One region of the Pseudomonas beijingensis genome, then DNA from elsewhere that is predicted to be linked to it. Evidence: predicted binding sites of a transcription regulator. Region 1 holds the regulator's gene; each other region holds the start of a gene.
What was found. Region 1 encodes sigma-54, which starts transcription at its own class of promoters, with help from an activator protein. Its sites were predicted from a motif close to ANTGGCATNNANNTTGCTNT; they were not measured.

Region 1 (5,160 bases):
TGTCCATCGACAGCGGCCAGATCGTTGGCCTGCTCGGTCCTAACGGCGCGGGCAAGACCACTTGCTTCTACATGATCGTCGGCCTGGTCCAGGCCGATCAGGGGCGCGTGTTGATCGACGACCTGGATGTCAGCCACCAGCCGATGCACGGCCGGGCGAAGGCAGGTATCGGCTATTTGCCGCAAGAAGCGTCGATCTTCCGCAAACTGTCGGTAGCCGACAACATCATGGCGATCCTCGAGACCCGCAAGGAACTCGACAAGGCCGGCCGTCGCCAGGAACTGGAAAGCCTGCTACAGGAATTCCACATCAGCCACATTCGCGACAACCTGGGCATGAGCCTGTCGGGTGGTGAACGGCGTCGTGTGGAAATCGCCCGCGCCCTGGCCACCGCACCGAAGTTCATCCTGCTCGACGAACCGTTCGCCGGCGTGGACCCGATTTCGGTGGGCGACATCAAGCAGATCATCCATCACCTCAAGGCCAAGGGTATCGGTGTGCTGATCACCGACCACAACGTGCGCGAGACCCTGGACATCTGCGAAACCGCCTACATTGTCAATGACGGCCAATTGATCGCCGAAGGTGACTCCGCCGCGATCCTGGCCAATGACCTGGTCAAGGAAGTGTACCTGGGCCATGAGTTCCGCCTGTAAGCACACGTGTCTGGCGAATTGCCCGGGCGTCGTTTAATTTTATTATGGCGACGCTCTAGGCAAACACTTCAGTTTCAGGCATATAATTTGCTTAAGTTTGGCGCTCCGGCGCCCTGTAGTGGATGGCGCATGTGCGCCGGCGAATAAGGTGTTAAGCCCCTGCCATGAAACCATCGCTAGTCTTGAGAATGGGCCAGCAGCTGACGATGACACCGCAGCTGCAACAGGCCATCCGCCTGCTCCAATTGTCGACCCTGGACCTGCAACAGGAAATCCAGGAGGCCCTGGAGTCCAATCCGATGCTCGAACGCCAGGAAGAAGGCGACGACTTCGATAACACAGACCCGCTGGCCGACAACGTCGAGCAGAAGCCCAACACCGAGATCCCGGAACCGTCCTACCAGGAAGCCGCCCCGACGGTGGACAACCTCGAGGATGGCGAATGGAACGAACGCATTCCCAACGAGCTGCCCGTGGACACGGCCTGGGAAGATGTCTACCAGACCAGCGCCAGCAACCTGCCCAGCAGCGATGACGACGAGTGGGACTTCACCACCCGCACCTCTGCCGGTGAGAGCCTGCAAAGCCACCTGTTGTGGCAACTGAACCTGGCGCCGATGTCCGACACCGATCGCCTGATCGCCGTGACGCTGATCGATTGCATCAACAACCAGGGCTACCTGGACGAGACCCTCGAAGAAATCCTCGAAGCCTTCGACCCCGAGCTCGACATCGAGCTGGACGAGATCGAAGCCGTTCTCCATCGCATCCAGCAATTCGAACCGGCCGGCATCGGCGCCCGCAACCTGGGCGAGTGCCTGTTGCTGCAATTGCGCCAGTTATCCGCCAAGACGCCATGGCTGGCCGAAGCCAAGCGACTGGTCACCGATTACATCGACCTGCTGGGCGGTCGCGACTACAGCCAATTGATGCGTCGCATGAAGCTCAAGGAAGATGAACTGCGCCAGGTCATCGAGCTGGTGCAGAGCCTCAACCCGCGCCCCGGCTCGCAGATCGAATCCACCGAGCCTGAGTACGTGGTCCCCGACGTGATCGTGCGCAAGCACAACGATCGCTGGCTGGTGGAGCTCAACCAGGAGTCGGTGCCCAAGCTGCGGGTCAATGCCCAGTACGCCGGTTTCGTCAAGCGCGCCGACACCAGCGCCGATAACACCTTCATGCGCAACCAGTTGCAGGAAGCCCGCTGGTTCATCAAGAGCCTGCAAAGCCGCAACGAAACCCTGATGAAAGTAGCCACCCAGATCGTCGAGCACCAGCGCGGCTTCCTGGAGTACGGCGATGAAGCGATGAAACCATTGGTCCTGCATGACATTGCCGAAGCGGTGGGCATGCACGAATCGACGATTTCCCGGGTGACCACCCAAAAATTCATGCATACCCCCCGGGGCATCTATGAATTGAAATACTTTTTCTCCAGCCATGTCAGCACCTCCGAAGGCGGCGAATGCTCGTCCACGGCCATCCGCGCGATCATCAAAAAACTGGTGGCCGCGGAAAATCAGAAAAAGCCGTTGAGTGACAGCAAGATCGCTGGTTTACTGGAGGCACAAGGCATTCAGGTGGCCCGCCGTACCGTCGCCAAGTACCGCGAATCCCTCGGGATCGCGCCTTCGAGCGAACGCAAGCGGCTGATGTAACAGGCCACGCCACAGCGTTCCAGTGGCAGGCATTTCTGCCTGCCGCTTTATGCACTGGCAACGAAGGAGAAGCTGTATGCAAGTCAACATCAGTGGACACCAACTGGAAGTGACCGAACCCCTGCGCACCTACATCGGCGAAAAACTCGACCGATTGGAGAGGCATTTCGACAAGATCACCAACGTGCAAGTCACGATGAACGTCGAGAAGCTGCTGCAGAAAATCGAAGCCACGCTGCATATCCCCGGCGGAGAAGTGGTTGCCAACGCAGAGCACACAGACATGTATGCCGCGATTGACCTGCTGACCGACAAGCTGGATCGCCAACTCAAAAAGCATAAGGAAAAGACCCAGAGCCTCCTCCAGGGCGCGACCGGTCGTTAACCCCCCCAATCCATGATCCGACTAGAAACCATCCTGACCCCCGGCCGTTCCCAAGTGAACGCGCCGGGCGGCAGTAAAAAAGAAAGCCCTCGAACAAATTGCCAACCTGATCCACCGCGAGGTGCCGGATCTGGGAATGCAAGACGTCTTCGAGGCCCTGGTTGCCCGTGAAAAACTCGGTTCCACCGGTTTTGGCAACGGCATCGCCATTCCTCACTGCCGTCTCAAGGGTTGTGCCGCGCCGATCAGCGCGTGTTGCACCTTGATACCCCCATAGATTTCGACGCCATCGACGGCGCTCCGGTCGACCTGCTGTTTGTATTGCTGGTTCCGGAAGCGGCGACCGATGCGCATCTTGAGCTGCTGCGCCAGATAGCCAGCATGCTGGACCGCAAGGAAGTGCGCGAAAAACTGCGCAGCGCGCCGAGTAACGAAGCTTTGTACCAGGTGGTCCTGGACGAGCAGAACGGTCATTAAACATGCGCATGATCATCGTCAGTGGCCGCTCCGGCTCCGGTAAAAGCACGGCCCTCAACGTGCTTGAGGACAGCGGCTACTATTGCATCGACAACCTGCCCGCCGGCCTGCTGCCGGAACTGGCCGAACGCGCCCTGATCCACACCGAGCTGGCGCAGCCGCTGGTGGCGGTGTCCATCGATGCGCGCAACCTGCCGAGCCACCTGTCGCGTTTTCCTGAACTGCTCGAAGAAGTGCGCAGCCGGCATATCCAGTGCGACGTGCTGTACCTGGATGCCGATGAGGAGACGCTGCTCAAGCGTTTTTCCGAAACCCGTCGGCGTCACCCCCTGAGCAACGCCAACCGCTCCCTGGCCGAAGCCATCGAGGATGAAAGCCAGCTGTTGGGGCCGATCGCCGACCTGGCGGACCTGAAGGTCAACACCACGCACCTGAACCTGTACCAGTTGCGTGACACGATCAAGCTGCGCCTGCTGAACCAACCGGAGCCGGGCACGGCGTTCCTGGTGGAATCGTTCGGCTTCAAGCGTGGCATGCCGGTAGACGCCGACCTGGTGTTCGATGTGCGTTGCCTGCCCAACCCGTATTGGAAACCGGAATTGCGTGAGCAGTCCGGGCTTGATCAACCGGTGATCGACTACCTGGCCGCACAGCCGGATGTCGAGGAAATGTACCAGGACATCTCCAGCTACCTGCTCAAATGGCTCCCCCGCTTTGCCGCGAGCAACCGCGCCTATGTCACGATCGCCATCGGCTGTACCGGCGGTCATCACCGCTCCGTCTACCTGACCGAACGCCTGGGTCAGCTCCTGCAACAATCCCTGAAGAATGTCCAGGTTCGCCACCGCGACCTCAGCTAAAGGATTCACATCGCGATGCCTGCTCAGGAAATTGAAATCATCAACAAGCTGGGTTTGCATGCCCGGGCGTCGGCAAAATTTGTAGGTGTGGCGGGGAGTTTTCCGGATACCACGATCAGGGTCGGGCGTACGCCAGAGTCCACGGTCGACGGTAAAAGCATCATGGCAATGATGATGCTCGCGGCCGGCAAGGGCACCAAGATTCACCTGAGCACTGAAGGGGAGAAAGCGCAGGAAGCGATGGAGGCCCTGGTTGACCTGATCAACAGATACTTCGACGAAGGCGAATAACGGCCCCAAGACTCGAGTCGAGCCAGTTGTGGCAAAGGGATTTTTTGTGGGAGCAAAGCTTGCTCGCGATGAACGATAACGCGGATAACCTGCACAATCGCGGCGCCTGCATCGCGGGCGAGCCTTGCTCCCACAGATAAATCTCACCACAGGTGTGGATTCGCGCCCTTCGCCGTCAGCCCAACGCCGTATCCAGCACCATCATCAGACAGAACCCCAACAACAACCCCAGGCTCGCCAGTTTCTCGTGACCATTGCGGCGGGATTCGGGAATGACCTCGTGGGTCACCACCAGCAACATCGCCCCGGCCGCCAACGCCAGGCCCAGGGGCAAGAGCATCTCGGCCAGGCTCACCAACCAGGCGCACAACAGCGCGAACACCGGCTCGACCAGCCCTGACGCCGCGCCAATCAGGAACGCCTTGACCCGCGACATGCCCGCCGCGGCCAGCACCAGCGCGATCACCAACCCTTCGGGGACATCCTGCAAAGCGATGCCCATCGCCAGGCTGTCGGCATCCGGCATGCCGCCACCCGCCGATACGCCCACCGCCATGCCTTCCGGAATGTTGTGGGCGATGATGGCAAACACGAACAACCAGATCCGCGGCGCAATAATCGGACGTCCTGGTGCCACCACCATCCTTTCGGGGCTGGCCGAGACCTTGCGGTCCACCAGATACAGCCCGAACGCCCCCGACATAATCCCGACACAGATAAGGCCGCTGGCGGCCCAAGGCGTGAGCCCCAACTGCTCGGCCGCGGCAATGCCCGGCACGATCAGCGAAAACGCCGTGGCGGCAAGCATCACCCCGGCACCGAAGCCCAGCAGC
Region 2 (5,160 bases), 690 kb from region 1:
GGCCAGGCACGAGGTCGACCTGCTGATTCCCGGGATCGAACAGGATGTCCATTGGCTATCGGATAACCGAGCGTTGTTGGCGACGTTCGATTGTCAGGTTGTGCTCAACAACCAGCGCTTGATTGATCTTTCCAAAGACAAGTGGGCCATGGACCAGGCGCTGGTGGCGCTGGGAGATGCCAGCCGTATTCCCAGCCTGCTGTCGGGGGATTTTCACGCGCTCAAGGCGGCCTTGGGCCTGCCGTTCCTGCTCAAGCCGCGCCGAAGCTACGCCTCCAAAGGGCTGGTCTGGGTTCGCGAGGAGCGCGACTTCACGCCTCACGCGGCCCTGCTCGGTGACTACCTCATGGCGCAACCCATCATTGGCAGCGCGGCCGACGAATTCACCGTGGCGGCGTTTGGCGATGGCCGGGGAGACACCGGTCCGATCATCAGCTTCCAGCGCAAGTTGGCGTCGGACGGGTCAACCGCCAAGGCCTGGGTATATCAGGACGATTCGCTGGATAAAACAGTCGCCAGGTTGTGCCGCGCCTTCAAACCGGTGGGCCCGACCAACTTGCAATTCCGTCGTGGCAGCGATGCCTCCTGGAGCCTGCTGGAGATCAATCCGCGAATATCTTCGACCAGTTCGATACGACGCGCATTCGGCTACAACGAGGCGGCCATGTGCCTGGATTTTTACCTCGATGGCAAGACATCGGGCCAGCCGATCATCCGCAGTGGTTTCGCCGTTCGTTATATAGAGGATTTCATTGTCTATGATCGGGATCATTTCTGACGTACATGGCAATTACAGCGCCTTGCGGACAGTGCTTGCCAAGCTGGATGAGCTGGGTGTCTCGCGGATTATCTGCCTGGGTGACACGGCGGGTTATTACAGCCAGGTCAATGAGTGTTGCGAGGCCCTGCGCGAACGAAACATTTTCTCCGTGATGGGCAATCATGATTGGTACCTGGCGAAGAATGAGCGCTGCCCTCGTTCCAATAGCGCCAATGCCTGCCTGGATTATCAACAGGGCGTCATCACTTCGCAGAATCTGGCCTGGCTGGGATCGCTCCCGGAGCGCTCGACCCTGCATGAATTAAGCATCGTCCATGGCGGCTGGAACGATCCGCTGGACGAATACGTACGACCCTCGCAAGCGTATTTCGCGCCGTTGCCTGGCCGCTATTTCGCCTCAGGCCATACCCACGTCCAGTACTTGTGGAGCGGGGAGGACAAGGTCTATTGCAACCCCGGTTCCGTCGGCCAGCCACGTGATGGCGATCCCCGGGCAGGCTTTGCGACCTGGGACGGTGAAACCTTCAATCTGCACCGGGTTGCATACGCGATTGGTGAAACCCAACAGGCCATGAAGAACGCCGGGTTTACCCCGTACTTTTATGAAAATCTTGATATCGGCAGTCAGATAGGCGGGCGGATCAGTGCGGTTTGAAGTTTTGTGCTGTGCGCCACCCATGACCATGCCTCCCCTGGGAAGTTTGCAATGAGCAAAGAAACGATACTCTTCAATCGCCCGTATATGACTGGCAAGGAACTGGATTACATTGCCCAGGCCAAGTTCGGCAACATGCTCGCCGGTGATGGCCCGTTCACCAAGCAGTGCCACCGCTGGCTGGAGTCCCACACGGGGTGCAACAAGGCATTGCTCACTCACTCCTGTACCGCTGCGCTGGAAATGGCCGCTCTGCTGCTGGACATCCAGCCTGGCGACGAAATCATCCTGCCTTCCTATACCTTCGTTTCCACGGCCAACGCCTTTGTGTTGCGCGGCGCGGTGCCGGTTTTCGTCGATGTACGTCCTGATACCCTGAACCTGGACGAGCGCCTGATCGAGGCGGCGATCACGTCACGGACCAAGGCGATCGTGCCCGTCCATTACGCCGGCGTGGCCTGCGAAATGGACACTATCCTGGCTATTGCGCGCAAGCATGGGCTGGCGGTGGTCGAGGACGCCGCGCAAGGGGTGATGTCAACCTACAAGGGCCGAGCCTTGGGCAGTATTGGCGACCTTGGCGCATTCAGTTTTCACGAAACCAAGAACGTGATCTCGGGGGAGGGCGGGGCGTTGCTGGCCAATGAGCCTGCCATGGCACTGCGCGCCGAGATCATTCGGGAAAAAGGCACCGATCGCAGTCGATTCTTCAGGGGCGAGGTGGACAAATACACTTGGCAAGAGGTGGGATCCTCCTTTCTGCCCGGAGAAATGACGGCAGCCTTCCTTTGGGCCCAGTTGGAAGAGGCGCAAGCCATCACCAGCCGCCGCCTGGCGGTCTGGGACCACTACCATGCCGCTTTGGCGGGGCTTGAGCAGCAAGGGTTGCTGCGTCGTCCGATCGTTCCTGAACATTGCCAGCACAATGCGCACATGTATTACGTACTCCTCGCCCCTGGCGTGGAGCGCCAGGTTGTCCTCGAGACGCTCAAGAGCCACGCGATCTATGCGGTGTTCCATTACGTGCCGCTGCATTCATCCCCCGGCGGCGCGCGCTATGGGCGTGTTCATGGCTCAATGGAAATTACCGACGGTTATTCCGAGCGGCTGCTGCGTTTGCCGATGTGGCTCGGTCTATCCAAGGATCAACAAGACCGCGTGGTCGATGTGCTCGGCAGTGCTTTGGCAGCCCTTGCCACTTAGCGGCATGACACCGCCGGTTTTTCGTCTTCGATACAACTCGGCACTGCCCTCCTAATTCCCAGAGCCCTTTGTTTCAAGGGTCTGGGCCCGCCAGAAAAAAGTTGGTCTGCAAATTGCTTAAGGCTGTGCAACACAGCAGTGGGCGGCAAACGTCCGGCATGCAGAGGAACGACAGTGGACAAGTACCTTTATGTGGCAATGACCGGCGCCAGCCAGAACGCACTGGCGCAGCGGGCCCATGCCAACAACCTGGCGAACATTTCCACCAATGGCTTTCAGAAAGACCTGGAGCAGGCGCGCTCGATGCCGGTGTTCGGCGACAGCTTTCCGGCGCGGGCGTTTGCCTTGTCCGAACGGCCTGCCACGGACTTCACCCCGGGTGCGCTGGTTCAAACCGGTCGCGACCTCGACGTGGCGGTGAGCGGGCCGGGCTGGATGGCCGTGCAGAATCCTGACGGCGGTGAAAGCTACGTGCGCACCGGCAGTCTCAATGTTGACGCCCTGGGCGTGCTGCGGGCCGGCAACGGCATGCCGGTGATGGGCAACGGCGGTCCGATCGCTGTGCCGCCGGAGCAGAAAATCGAAATCGGCCAGGACGGCACCATCAGCATTCGCGCCATGGGTGAAGGCCCGCGGGTGATGGCTGAAGTGGACCGCATCAAGCTGGTCAACCCGGACCTCAAGAACATGACCAAGACCCTGGACGGCACGATCCGTACCAAGGACGGCCAGCCGGCGCCCATCGATGCCAACGTGCAGTTGGTATCGGGTTTCCAGGAGGCGAGCAACGTCAACGCCGTGGATGAAATGACTTCGGTGCTGGCCCTGGCCAAGCAGTTCGAGCTCCACGTCAAGATGATGAACACCGCCAAAGAAGGCGATGAAGCCATGGCTCGGGTCTTGCAGATCTAACTATTAATTACAGCGCTGCGCCGAAAAACAGGCGTACGAGGAGAATCGAATGCTTCCGGCTCTATGGGTTGCCAAAACAGGTCTGTCCGCCCAGGACACCAACCTGACGACCATTTCCAACAACTTGGCGAACGTTTCGACCACGGGTTTCAAACGTGATCGCGCCGAGTTCCAGGACCTGCTGTATCAGGTAAAACGCCAACCTGGCGCCCAGTCGACCCAGGACAGCGAACTGCCGTCGGGCCTGCAAGTGGGTACCGGTGTACGCATTGTCGGCACCCAGAAAAACTTCAACGCCGGCAGCCTGCAGACCACCGAGCAGCCGCTGGACATGGCCATCGACGGGCGCGGTTTCTTCCAGATCCTGCAGCCGGACGGCACCACGTCCTACACTCGCGACGGTACATTCCACCTCGACTCCAACGGCCAGATCGTCAACGCCAGCGGTTTCGCCCTGGAGCCGGCGATCATCATTCCGAACGATGCCCAGACCTTTACCGTGGGCCGCGACGGCACCGTGTCCATCACCATTGCGGGCAACCCGGCCGCACAGGTGATCGGCAACCTGCAGACCGCCGACTTCATCAACCCGGCCGGCCTGCAAGCGGTGGGCAACAACCTGTTCCTGGAAACCGCCGCCAGTGGCGCGCCGCAAGTCGGCACCCCGGGCCTGAACGGTTTCGGCACCACGCTGCAGAACACCCTGGAAACCTCCAACGTGAGCACCGTTGAGGAGATGGTCAACATGATCACCACCCAGCGCGCCTACGAGATGAACTCCAAGGTGATCTCCACCGCCGACCAGATGCTCTCGTTCGTTACGCAGAATCTGTAATCACGTCGCAACGTCCGTCATCACGTAGACAGGGCGGCCCCAGGGTCGCCTGCAACACCAAGAGGTAGGGTCATGAAACGCTTCGTATCTGTTCTGGCACTGAGTGGGATCACCGCACTCGCGGGCTGTGTCGCCCCGACACCCAGGCCCAATGACCCGTATTACGCTCCGGTGTTGCCGCGCACGCCGTTGCCGGCTGCCGCCAACAATGGCTCGATCTACCAGGCCGGCTTCGAGCAGAACCTGTACAGCGACCGCAAGGCTTTCCGGGTCGGTGACATCATCACCATCACCCTGAACGAGCGGACCCAGGCCAGCAAGAACGCCAATTCGCAAATGGACAAGACCAGCCAGACCAGCGTCGGCCTGACGTCGTTGTTCGGCTCCAGCCTGACCACCAACAACCCGATCGGTGGCGGTGACCTGAGCCTCAACGCCGGCTATGGCTCCGACCGGGCCACCAAGGGCGACAGCAAGTCCGGCCAGAGCAACAGCCTGACCGGTTCGATTACCGTGACCGTCGCCGATGTGCTGCCCAACGGCATCATCGTCGTGCGCGGCGAGAAGTGGCTGACCCTCAACACCGGTGACGAACTGGTGCGCATCGCCGGCATGGTTCGCGCTGACGACATCGCCACCGACAACACCGTTTCGTCCACCCGTGTGGCCGATGCGCGCATCACCTATTCGGGCACCGGTGCCTTTGCCGATGCGAGTCAGCCAGGCTGGTTCGACCGTTTCTTCCTCAGCCCGAAGTTCCCTTTCTAGGTGGCC
Region 3 (5,160 bases), 3.0 Mb from region 1:
CTTCTCCGGGTTGATGCCTTGCTTGCGCAGTTGTGCCTTGACCAGGGCTGGGCTCTGGCCCGTCAGCTCGCCGGTCATTTTCGCGCCTTTGCGGTCTTTGCCTTCCCACGTATAGACGTCGGTTTTTACTGCCTTGACCGCCATGCTCAATCCTTGGTGACCCGGTTGATTTCTTCGAGGCTGGTGACGCCCTGCATCACTTTGAGCAGCCCCGATGTGCGCAGGTCATTGAAGCCGTCCTTGCGCATTTGCAGATCGATTTCCAGCGAGTTGCCCTCGGCCATGATCAACCGTTGCAGCTCGGGCGTGTTCTTGACCACTTCGTAAACCCCCACGCGCCCTTTGTAGCCGTGGTTGCACTGTTCGCAACCGACCGGCTCATAGATCGTGAATGTGCCGATGCGTTCCCGGGGGAAACCTTCCTTGAGCAAGGTTTCCTCGGGAACCTCGATGGCCTTCTTGCAGTGGTTGCACAGCTTGCGCGCCAGCCGCTGGGCGATGATCAGGTGCACGGCGGTGGCGATGTTGAACCCCGGAATGCCCATGTTCTGCAAGCGGATCAGGGTTTCGGCGGCGCTGTTGGTGTGCAAGGTGGAGAGCACCAGGTGCCCGGTCTGGGCGGCCTTGATGGCGATTTCGGCGGTTTCCAGGTCGCGGATCTCGCCGACCATGATCACATCCGGGTCCTGGCGCAGGAACGAGCGCAGGGCCTGGGCGAAGTCCAGCCCTTGGCGCGGGTTCACGTTGACCTGGTTGATGCCTTCCATGTTGATCTCCACCGGGTCTTCGGCGGTGGAAATGTTGATGTCCACGGTGTTGAGGATATTCAGCCCGGTGTACAGCGATACGGTCTTGCCCGAGCCGGTCGGTCCGGTGACCAGGATCAGCCCTTGTGGTTGCTTGAGGGCGGCCATGTACAGGTCTTTCTGGTCCGGTTCATAGCCCAGGGCATCGATGCCCATTTGCGCACTGGACGGGTCGAGGATCCGGATTACCACTTTTTCGCCCCAGAGCGTCGGCAGGGTGTTGACCCGGAAGTCGATGGACTTGGTTTTCGACAGGCGCATTTTCAATCGGCCGTCCTGGGGTTTGCGCCGCTCGGAAATATCCAGGCTGGCCATGACCTTCAGGCGGGCGGCAATACGGGTCGCCAGTTGGATCGGCGGCCGGGCCACTTCCCGCAGCATGCCGTCGGTGCGCACCCGCACCCGGTAGATTTTTTCGTAAGGCTCGAAGTGCAGGTCGGAAGAGCCGCCCTTGATCGCGTCCAGCAGCATCTTGTTGACGAAACGCACCACGGGCGCGTCGTCGGTGTCCTGGCCGCCGATGGAATCCTGCTTGGTGTCGTCGATCGACTCGATGTCCAGGCCGTCGAGGTCGGCATCGCCCATGCCTTCCAGGCCCGTACTTGTGGATTCGAAGAACTTCTCGATGGCGTCGCTGAGTTTTTCGTCCTCCACCAGGATGGCTTCGGTGGTCAGGCCGGTGCTGAACTGGATGTCATTGATGGCCTGGTGATTAGTCGGGTCGGAGATGCCCACGAACAGTTTGTTGCCGCGTCGCCACAGCGGCAGGGCATGGTGCTGGCGCACCAGTTTTTCGCTGACCAGGCCGGTGGGCTGGGCTTCTTTGTCCAGGCTGTTGAGGTCCAGCAGGGCGACGCCGAAATGCTCCGAGGCGATTTCCGCGACCTGACGGCTCTGGACCAGTTTGTTCTGCACCAGGTAGCTGACCAGGGGGATGCGGCTGCGTTGAGCCTGTTGATACGCCTGTTGCGCACTTTGCTCGGTGATCAGTTCGGCCAGCACCAATTGCTTGGTCAGGCCGCTGAGGGCGATGTCATTCATGGGGATACCGGACGCGGACAGTTCATGACTTATAGCCTAGTCAAGCATCGACGCCAAACCAGCGGGCCAGGGTGACAAAAAACGTCAGATAGTGCGGTTGTGGAGGTAGGACGCCGCCGTTGTGCGGGTTCAAACCCCTTTATTGATAGGGCTTGAGGGTTGGCATGTGCCCTGCAATGGCCGTTTCAGGTCATGAGATTTCGACTCATGCATGGGAGATGTCTATGAATAAGCAAAAGGGTTTTACGCTGATCGAGCTGCTGATCGTCGTGGCGATCATCGGCATCCTGGCGACGTTCGCGTTGCCTCAATATTCCAGGTATCAAGCGCGGGCGAAGGCTACCGCTGGGCTGGGGGAAATCTCGGCGCTGAAGGTAGCGTACGAGGATCAAATGAATCAGGGCGTTACTCCAACGTTGGCCCTCATGAACGCCCCGACCACAACCAGCAACTGCACAATTTCGGTAACAGGTACGGCTACGACGGCAGGCTCTATCGTTTGTACCCTCCTGAACGCCCCTGCCTCTATAGCAGGTAGGACGATCACCCTCAGCCGCGATGTCAACGGCGCCTGGACATGCGCATCCACCGCACCCAGGGAATTCCTGCCGACCTCTTGCCCTGGCACCTAATACTCGCGCGGCGAGGGGCCCCGCTCCCTCGCCGTGCAAACCCTTCTTGATTCATCAGCTTAGCGGCAAGGCAGGATCGGCATGTTGCATGTTGAAAATGGGAGGCTCATGCAATTTGCATGATTCTGAATTTCATCGCTTCGCTTAACTTATTGATTTTTATGGAATTAATTAATCTCTTAAAACTGGCACAACCTTCGCACTACTCCTGATAACCCTGCCGGGATCCACCTCCGGCAGTTTTTGAGAAAAACAGGAGTTACTCGTATGAAGAAGTTCGCTATCACTGCCGCCGCTGCTACCGCACTGACCCTGACCATGGCTAGCGCATTCGCCGAGACCACTCAAGCAACTCAGGCGCCAATGATGCTGGCTGCGGGCGAAGTGACAGAGGCCAAGGAAGACGTTTCCGATACCTGGATCACCACCAAGGTCAAAGCTGACCTGGTCACCGAAAAAGGCATTCCTGGCAGCGACATCAAAGTCGAAACCAATAAAGGTGTTGTGTCCCTGTCTTCGATGACCAAAGTCACTGATGCACAAAAAGACACCGCCGTGGCGATCGCCAAGAAAATCAAAGGCGTCAAGGCCGTATCGGCTGACGGCCTGAAAGCCGAGTAAGGCTAAGACTTCTCGCCTGGACCGGGAGAAGGCACGGTAAGCGGGCTGAGTCATACGCTTGCCGTTGCTTTGGAGTTCATGCGAAAGGCCACACGGACGTGGCCATTACAGGCCCCCGGCATTCGTGCCGGGGGCCTGTTCTATTCTGGGGAGGGAAGAGTGTGCGGTCCGGCCGGGGAAACCGGGTTGTCCTTATCGCGAGCAAGCTCGCTCCCACAGGGATCGAGTTCTTTCAGAAGAAAGCGATCAAGCCTGTTCCCCCAGGGGATCGAGTTCTGCCGGAAGCAATGCGATCAAATGTGGGAGCGAGCTTGCTCGTGATGGCGGCGGTACATTCACCGCCCCCGCTTGCTGGTGATCTGCACCAGCCGATTCCCCTCGAAACGCAGGTACTGGTACATGCCGCTGTTGGGGCCGTAGGTCCATTCTTCCACCGGGTATTCCTCCCGGCGATTGACGCTGCGTTTATAGCCCAGGTCATCCCGTGCCGCGGGCTCCCCGCACTTTTGCAGCACTTCACTGGAGCGGTCGCCGACGCTGATCAACTGGCTGCCGCAGCGCAGCGTGTCAGCAGCCGATACCTGACCGGCGGCGAGCAACAGACCCAGGCTGAGCCCGTACCAGGGTTTCATCTTATTCGGCATCCAGATGCATAGGGGTAATCACCCGGCCATCGCTTTCAGCCTGGCCGAGGCTGGCGTCGATGAAATACACGCGGTCGTCGGCCAATTGGCCTTTGTCCACCAGGAAATCCTTGATGCTGCTGGCCCGTTCCTGCCCCAGCTGACGCAATAGCACGTCGCTGCCGCTCCAGAACTTGATCACGCCTTCGCGCAGTTTCTCGATACGGGCCTTTTTATCCAGTTGCGTCCATTCGGCCGGCGGCTGGGTCTTGAGGCGCGTGCGGTAGATGCCTTCGAGCAGCGGGGCCTTTTCATCCTCGGGCACTTCTATCAGCGAAGCCTGGGCCGGAACTTTGTCGCCCCGACGCTGGAGCATCTTGTAGTAGTTGTACTGGTATTCGCGCTCCAGGCGCTGGGCGGCGAGCAATGGTCCGTCGCTGCTCTCGGCGGCGGTGCCTTCGATCTCCAGGCGCAGCTCCGGCCGTTTGGCCAGGGCTTCGGAGAGTTTGAGCAGCGTGCCTTCGTTGTCCTTGCTCAGGTCGCTGGAGCCCGGCGCAAACGCGACGCTGCCCAGGTCCTCCGAGCCGCCGCCGGCCACCAGCCCGCCGATGAGCTTGAACGGCGCCTGGGCCGCGCGTACCACCAGGTTGCGCAGGGTCTGCCAGACGATTGGCATGACACTGAACTGCGGATCGTTGAGGTTGCCAGTGACCGGCAGTTCGATGGAAATCTTGCCCTCTGAGTCCTTGAGCAAAGCGATGGCCAGTTTCAGCGGCAGGCTCACGGCGTCCGGGCTGTCGACTTTTTCCCCCAGCTGCAATTGCTCGACCACCACCTTGTTCTCCGCCTGGAGCTGGCCCTTGGTGATTCGGTAATGCAGATCGAGATTGAGCCGGCCCTTGCGGATGCGATAACCGGCGAACTTGCCGGAGTAGGGCGTCAGGGTCGTCAGCTCGACCCGTTTGAAACTGGTGGCGATGTCGAGGCTGGCCATCGGGTCGAAGGGGTTGACCGCGCCCTTGATAGTGACAGGTGCGTAACGGTCGACCTTGCCCTTGACGTCCACGCTGGCCGGTTGAGCCTGGCGGCTGTCGATGGTGCCGATCTGGCCATTGAGTTGCTGGATGGCCGTGGCGAAGTTGGGCGTCAGGCTGAAGTCGGCGAAGTTGGCCGAACCGTCGTTGATGGCGATGCCGCCGATGTGAATGCCCAGCGGTTTTTCCTGGGACGCCGGTTTTGCCGCGGTGCTCTTCGTGCCGCTGTCGGCCGGTTGCGGGATCAGCAGGTCATCGACGTTGGTGGTGCGGTCGTCATTGATCATGAACCGCGCGTAAGGCTGGAACAGGTTGACCTTGTCGATGGACAGGCTGTCGCCGTGCTGATAGTTCAGGCCCTCGAGGACCAGTTTCTGCCACTTGAGGAAATCACGGGTCTTGA
Region 4 (5,160 bases), 1.3 Mb from region 1:
GGTCGTGTTGGCCATGGAAATCGTAATAGTCGACGAGCCCGCGCCATTAGCGGTCCATGTACCATTGGTCACAGTGCCTGGGACCCAGCCAACCAGGTTCAGATCATTGCTGATGGTTGGCGGGGGTGTCGGAACAGTCGGTGGAACGGTCGGCGGAACCGGGGTGCTGACTTGGGTTAGCCTGCCGTTCGAGTCGAATGTCATCGTCGAAGGAACTGGAGCGTTCGGAGCAACCGGCGCGCTGCCATTGAGGTTACGACCATCAATCAAGGTATAGACGTTCCAAGTATTGCCGGCAGTCTTGACCATGTACTGGTCCATGGAGTGCTGGTTGCCCTGGGTGTCATAGACCGGAGTAGTGAACTGCTTGGTGAACGTGGCCGTGTCGGCCGGATTGAACGCCACAGTGATCGGCGTCGCCGTCGAGTTCAGGTTGATGGTCGACGAAACCAGGCTGGTGGCTTGCGGCGGCAGGTTCGAGGTGTCGATGCGCAGGTCGGTCAGGATACCGTTCTGGATCTTGCCGTTGGCATCCACGCCATAGCCTTGCAGGCGGGCCGTGCCATCACTGTTGGTGATGAAGCCTTCCTTGTCGGTCTTGAAGGTACCGGCACGGGTGTAGCTCAGGGAGCCGTCGTTGCTCAGGACAAAGAAGCCCTGGCCCTGGATGCCCATGTCCAGCACGTTGCCGGTGTTGTTCACGTCACCCTGGCCGAACTGCTGGGAAACGTTGGCCAGGCGCACGCCGTTGCCGACGGTCTTGCTGCCCGAGCCCAGCTTGGTAGCCGAATAGACGTCTTCGAATTCCGCGCGGGACGATTTGAAACCGGTGGTCGCCACGTTGGCGATGTTGTTGCCGGTCACGTCCAGCTGTTTGTTGGCTGCATAGAGACCGCTAAGGCCGATGTTAAAAGACATGTTGACTCCTTTTGCCGGTTAGTCGGCTCTACATACCAATAGTTTGTACTTTGGACAGGGCAATGCTGCCCAGCCCGGCCAGGTTGAGCATCAGCTCACCGCCCGTCTGGCTGATCGTCACGCTGCTGACCGTGGCCGGCAGGTTAGTGATCAGCGACGTGGCCTTGCCGTCGATGGTGGTCGAAGCGGCGAAGGTGTAGGTGCCCGATTCAACGACCGCGCCCGCGTCGTTCTTGCCATCCCAGATGAAGGCGGAGTTGCCGGCCTTCTGGCTGCCCAGGTCGATGGTGCGAACGGTCTTGCCGTCCTTGTCCACGATCTTGACGGCAACAGAGGACACCGATGTCGGCACCACCACCGTGCCGTTGAGGCTCTTGGAGGTATCGACCACAGCCTTGTCACCTGGGGCAATGACCGAGCGACCCACCAGTGACGAGGCCTGCAAGGCCTGGGACGAGTTGTAGTTGCCGGCAATGCCGCTCACCGTCTGGTTGAGGGTGGTGATGCCTTCCAGGCTGCTGAACTGCGCCAACTGGGCAACGAACTCGCCGTTATCCTGTGGCTCCAGCGGGTTCTGGTTTTTCAGCTGGGTCACGAGCAACTGCAGGAACGCATCCTTGCCCAACTCCTTCTTGCCGGTCGCCATGCCCGTCACCGTACCCAGGGTATCGGTGGTGGTGTTGGTCTTGACCGAGGAGTTGGCCAGAATCTCGTTGAGACTCAAACCGCTGGTAGTGTTGGTAACGCTCATGTGACTCGCCCCTTATCACTGACCGAGGGTCAGGACCTTCTGCATCATGGCTTTGGCGGTGTTCATCATTTCGGCGTTGGTCTGGAACGAACGACTGGCGGAAATCATGTCGGCCATTTCTTCGACGACGTTGACGTTCGGGTAGTAGACATAACCCTTGGCGTCCGCGGCCGGATGGTTTGGCTCATAACGTGCTTCAAGGTTGCTCTGGTCTTCGACCACGCCAAGCACCTGTACGCCCTGCCCGGCCGCTTCCTGGTCCTGGAACAGCGAGTCGCTGCCGCCGGACTGGCCGCCCTGGAACATGGTGGCGAATACCGGGTGGCGAGCGCGGTAGGTCTGGTCGATGCTCGACGAAACGGTCTCGGCGTTGGCGATGTTACTGGCGACGGTGTTCAGGCGAGTGGTCTGGGCACTCATGGCACTGCCGGCGATGTTGAATACGCTCGCAATCGACATGGCTTACTCTCCGCGCAGGGCCGATACCAGCCCTTTGAATTTGCTGTTGAGCAGGGTGAAGCTGGCCTGGAAGTTCACGGAGTTTTCCGCGTAGTTGGACTGTTCCAGTTGAGCGTCCACGGTGTTCTGGTCGATCGAAGGCTGCATCGGCGTGCGATACATCAGCGACTCATCGCCATTGCCCAAGCCTTCGGCTTCGATATGACGACTGTTGGTCATGTTCAAGGCGAAATGGCCGTTCTTGGCTTTCTCGTTCTGCTCGGCGAGCACTTTGGAGAAGTCCAGATCCCGAGCCTTGTAGTTCGGGGTATCGGCGTTGGCGATGTTGTTGGCCAGGACTTCGGCACGTTGGGCGCGGAAGCCCAGGGCCTTTTCGTGGATACCGAGCGCTTTATCGAAGCTGATGCTCATGTCGGAAACCTTTGGGTGACCAGAATGTACGTACGACGGCTAAAGCAAGCGTCGTGCCACTTTCAAAAACCCCATAAACCGGGGCTTTGCGGGCACCGGCAAGGCGGCAATGCCAGAAAAGCGGCAATCGGTTTCCGCCGGCTGCCGCTTTTCTGCCGCTTTCACCCAGGCAATGAAGATCAAATGTGGGAGCGAGCTTGCTCGCGATGGCGGTGTGTCAGTCAAAATTGAATCGTCTGCCTATCGCGAGCAAGCTCGCTCCCACAGGAGGCTGTGGTGTACTGGAAAAAACTGGCAGGCAAAAAAACGGGAGCCCCGTGGGGACTCCCGCTTTTTTTGACAACCCAAGCCAATCACTTCGCCTGGTAGATGATCCCCGGGCTGCACTGGACCATCTGGTAATGATCCGGCAAACCGTTCAACGCCTCGGAGGCGCCGAGGAACAGGTAGCCGCCCGGCTTGAGCGTGCCGTGGATGCGCAGCAGGATGTCCTTCTTCACTTCGGCGGAGAAGTAGATCAGCACGTTACGGCAAAACACGATGTCGAACTTGCCCAGGCTGGCGTAGCTGTCCAGCAGGTTGAACGAGCGGAACTCCACCCGGCTCTTGATCGGCGCCTTGACCACCCATTTGCCCGGCCCTTTGGGGTCGAAGTAGCGTTGCAGGCGGTCCGGCGACAAGCCACGGCCGATGGCCAGGCTGTCGTACTCGCCGGTCTTGCAGTTATTGAGCATGGTCCCGGACAGGTCGGTGGCGACGATCTGCACGCCGCCTTTCAACTGGCCGAGGTTGGAGCGTTCGAACTCATCGATGGACATCGACAGCGAATAGGGTTCCTGCCCCGACGAACAGGCCGCCGACCAGATCCGTAGGCGCTGGCCCGGGCTGGCCTTGATGGCGGCCGGCAGCACTTTGTTCTTCAGCACCTCGAACGGATAGGTGTCACGAAACCATAGGGTTTCGTTGGTAGTCATGGCATCCACCACCATCTCGCGCAAGCCACTGCGCGGCTGGGTCTGGATACGCTGCACCAGCTCGCCCAATGACTTGAGGCCCTGTTGCTCCATCAACTTATTGAGACGGCTCGACACCAGGTATTGCTTGTTTTCACCAAGCAAGATGCCACAGGCTTTTTCCAGGAAGACCCGGAACTGTTCGAAATCCAAATTACCCGTAGACAAGATACCGCCTCTTTCATCGTGTTGACTTGCCGGGCGCACAACGCGCCCGACCTTCTACTTTATTCTGCTGCTTTGATCCGTTCGACGACCCGGGACGCCAGGTCATCGGGGCGGAATTTTGCCAGGAAATCGTCGGCACCGACCTTCTTGACCATCGCCTGGTTGAAAACACCAGACAACGAAGTATGCAAGATGATGTGCAGCTTTTGCATGCGCGGATCGCTGCGGATTTCCGAGGTCAGGGTGTAGCCGTCCATTTCCGGCATCTCAATGTCGGAGATCATCATCAGGAATTCTTCCTCAGGCTTCTTGCCCTCGTCGACCAGCTTGCGCAGGTAATCCAGCGCCTGTCGCCCGTCGTTCAACGCCACCACCTCGACGCCGACCGTTTGCAGGCAACGGGTCACCTGCTTGCGGGCCACCGAAGAATCATCGACGGTCAACACTCGCAGCGAAATCGCCTTGTGCTGGGTCTCGGCATCCACCACCCCCACGGAAATCGCTTCCGGCGTGGGCGCCACTTCGGCGAGGATTTTCTCCACGTCGATGATTTCCACCAACTGGTTATCGACCCGGGTCACCGCCGTCAGGTAGTGATCGCGGCCGGTGCCCTTGGGCGGTGGATGGATCTCTTCCCAGTTCATGTTGACGATGCGCTCCACCGAGCGCACCAGGAACCCCTGGGTCTTGGTGTTGTACTCGGTGATGATCACAAACGGATTGCTCTGGTCCAGCAACCGACCGGAGCCGGTCGCCATCGCCAGGTCGAGAATCGGAATGGTCGCACCGCGGATATTGGCCACACCGCACACGACGGGGCTGGACTTGGGCATCAGGGTCAGCTTGGGGCATTGCAGCACCTCGCGAACCTTGAATACGTTGATCCCGTACATTTGTTGGCCGTCGAGACGGAACAACAACAGCTCCAGGCGATTCTGACCGACCAGCTGAGTGCGCTGGTTTACCGAATCCATTACTCCCGCCATGCCCTGACTCCTACCTAACGCTAATGTGTCCGACGCGCATTCATCACTAAACGGCACGGGGCTTGCTATTGAACCGGCATGAACGCACAAACGACATTTTCTCGACGCCTGACCACTCATTGCCGCCACTGGCTCGGTGCACTGCTGGCTGCCTGCCTGTTCACTTCGGGCAGTCCTGCCCTTGCGGCGGCTCCGGTTACCTTGCCTGATCTCCTTATCGGCGTCACTCAGGGCTTTCTTGAATTCACCGTAGAAGACTATCTGGCAAGCAGTCAAACCGAAGGTCGTTACGAAATCGAAGTCAACCAGCTCGACCCGCGCTTGCGCATGCCCATGTGTGACAAGGAATTGACTGCGTCGCTGGAGAGCCCGGCCCGGCCCCTGGGCCGCGTCACGGTGAAGGTTCGTTGTGACAGTGCCGCGCCCTGGACGGTGTTCGTGCCCGCTCAAGTGC

Region 2: the regulator sigma-54 is predicted to act here: its motif matches at 2,740-2,759, upstream of PSH84_RS12400 (flagellar basal body rod protein FlgF).
Region 3: the regulator sigma-54 is predicted to act here: its motif matches at 2,006-2,025, upstream of PSH84_RS24115 (pilin).
Region 4: the regulator sigma-54 is predicted to act here: its motif matches at 2,581-2,600, upstream of flgB (flagellar basal body rod protein FlgB).

The regions. Positions count from the first base shown of each region.
Region 1 covers NZ_CP117425.1:2,039,782-2,044,941, reverse strand. The annotation lists gene lptB (LPS export ABC transporter ATP-binding protein) at 1-656, shown strand, start outside; gene PSH84_RS09170 (RNA polymerase factor sigma-54) at 821-2,314, shown strand; gene hpf (ribosome hibernation-promoting factor, HPF/YfiA family) at 2,391-2,699, shown strand; partial or broken gene ptsN (PTS IIA-like nitrogen regulatory protein PtsN) at 2,712-3,176, shown strand; gene rapZ (RNase adapter RapZ) at 3,179-4,036, shown strand; gene PSH84_RS09150 (HPr family phosphocarrier protein) at 4,052-4,327, shown strand; gene PSH84_RS09145 (ZIP family metal transporter) at 4,503-5,160, opposite strand, start outside.
Region 2 covers NZ_CP117425.1:2,728,023-2,733,182, forward strand. The annotation lists gene PSH84_RS12385 (ATP-grasp domain-containing protein) at 1-778, shown strand, start outside; gene PSH84_RS12390 (metallophosphoesterase family protein) at 759-1,436, shown strand; gene rffA (dTDP-4-amino-4,6-dideoxygalactose transaminase) at 1,488-2,639, shown strand; gene PSH84_RS12400 (flagellar basal body rod protein FlgF) at 2,814-3,551, shown strand; gene flgG (flagellar basal-body rod protein FlgG) at 3,601-4,386, shown strand; gene flgH (flagellar basal body L-ring protein FlgH) at 4,459-5,154, shown strand.
Region 3 covers NZ_CP117425.1:5,439,623-5,444,782, reverse strand. The annotation lists gene PSH84_RS24125 (type II secretion system F family protein) at 1-144, opposite strand, end outside; gene pilB (type IV-A pilus assembly ATPase PilB) at 147-1,847, opposite strand; gene PSH84_RS24115 (pilin) at 2,072-2,479, shown strand; gene PSH84_RS24110 (BON domain-containing protein) at 2,747-3,100, shown strand; gene PSH84_RS24105 (DUF2845 domain-containing protein) at 3,436-3,732, opposite strand; gene PSH84_RS24100 (DUF748 domain-containing protein) at 3,734-5,160, opposite strand, start outside.
Region 4 covers NZ_CP117425.1:729,793-734,952, reverse strand. The annotation lists gene flgE (flagellar hook protein FlgE) at 1-918, opposite strand, end outside; gene flgD (flagellar hook assembly protein FlgD) at 947-1,669, opposite strand; gene flgC (flagellar basal body rod protein FlgC) at 1,685-2,128, opposite strand; gene flgB (flagellar basal body rod protein FlgB) at 2,132-2,539, opposite strand; gene cheR (protein-glutamate O-methyltransferase CheR) at 2,893-3,720, opposite strand; gene PSH84_RS03390 (chemotaxis protein CheV) at 3,780-4,706, opposite strand; gene flgA (flagellar basal body P-ring formation chaperone FlgA) at 4,785-5,160, shown strand, end outside.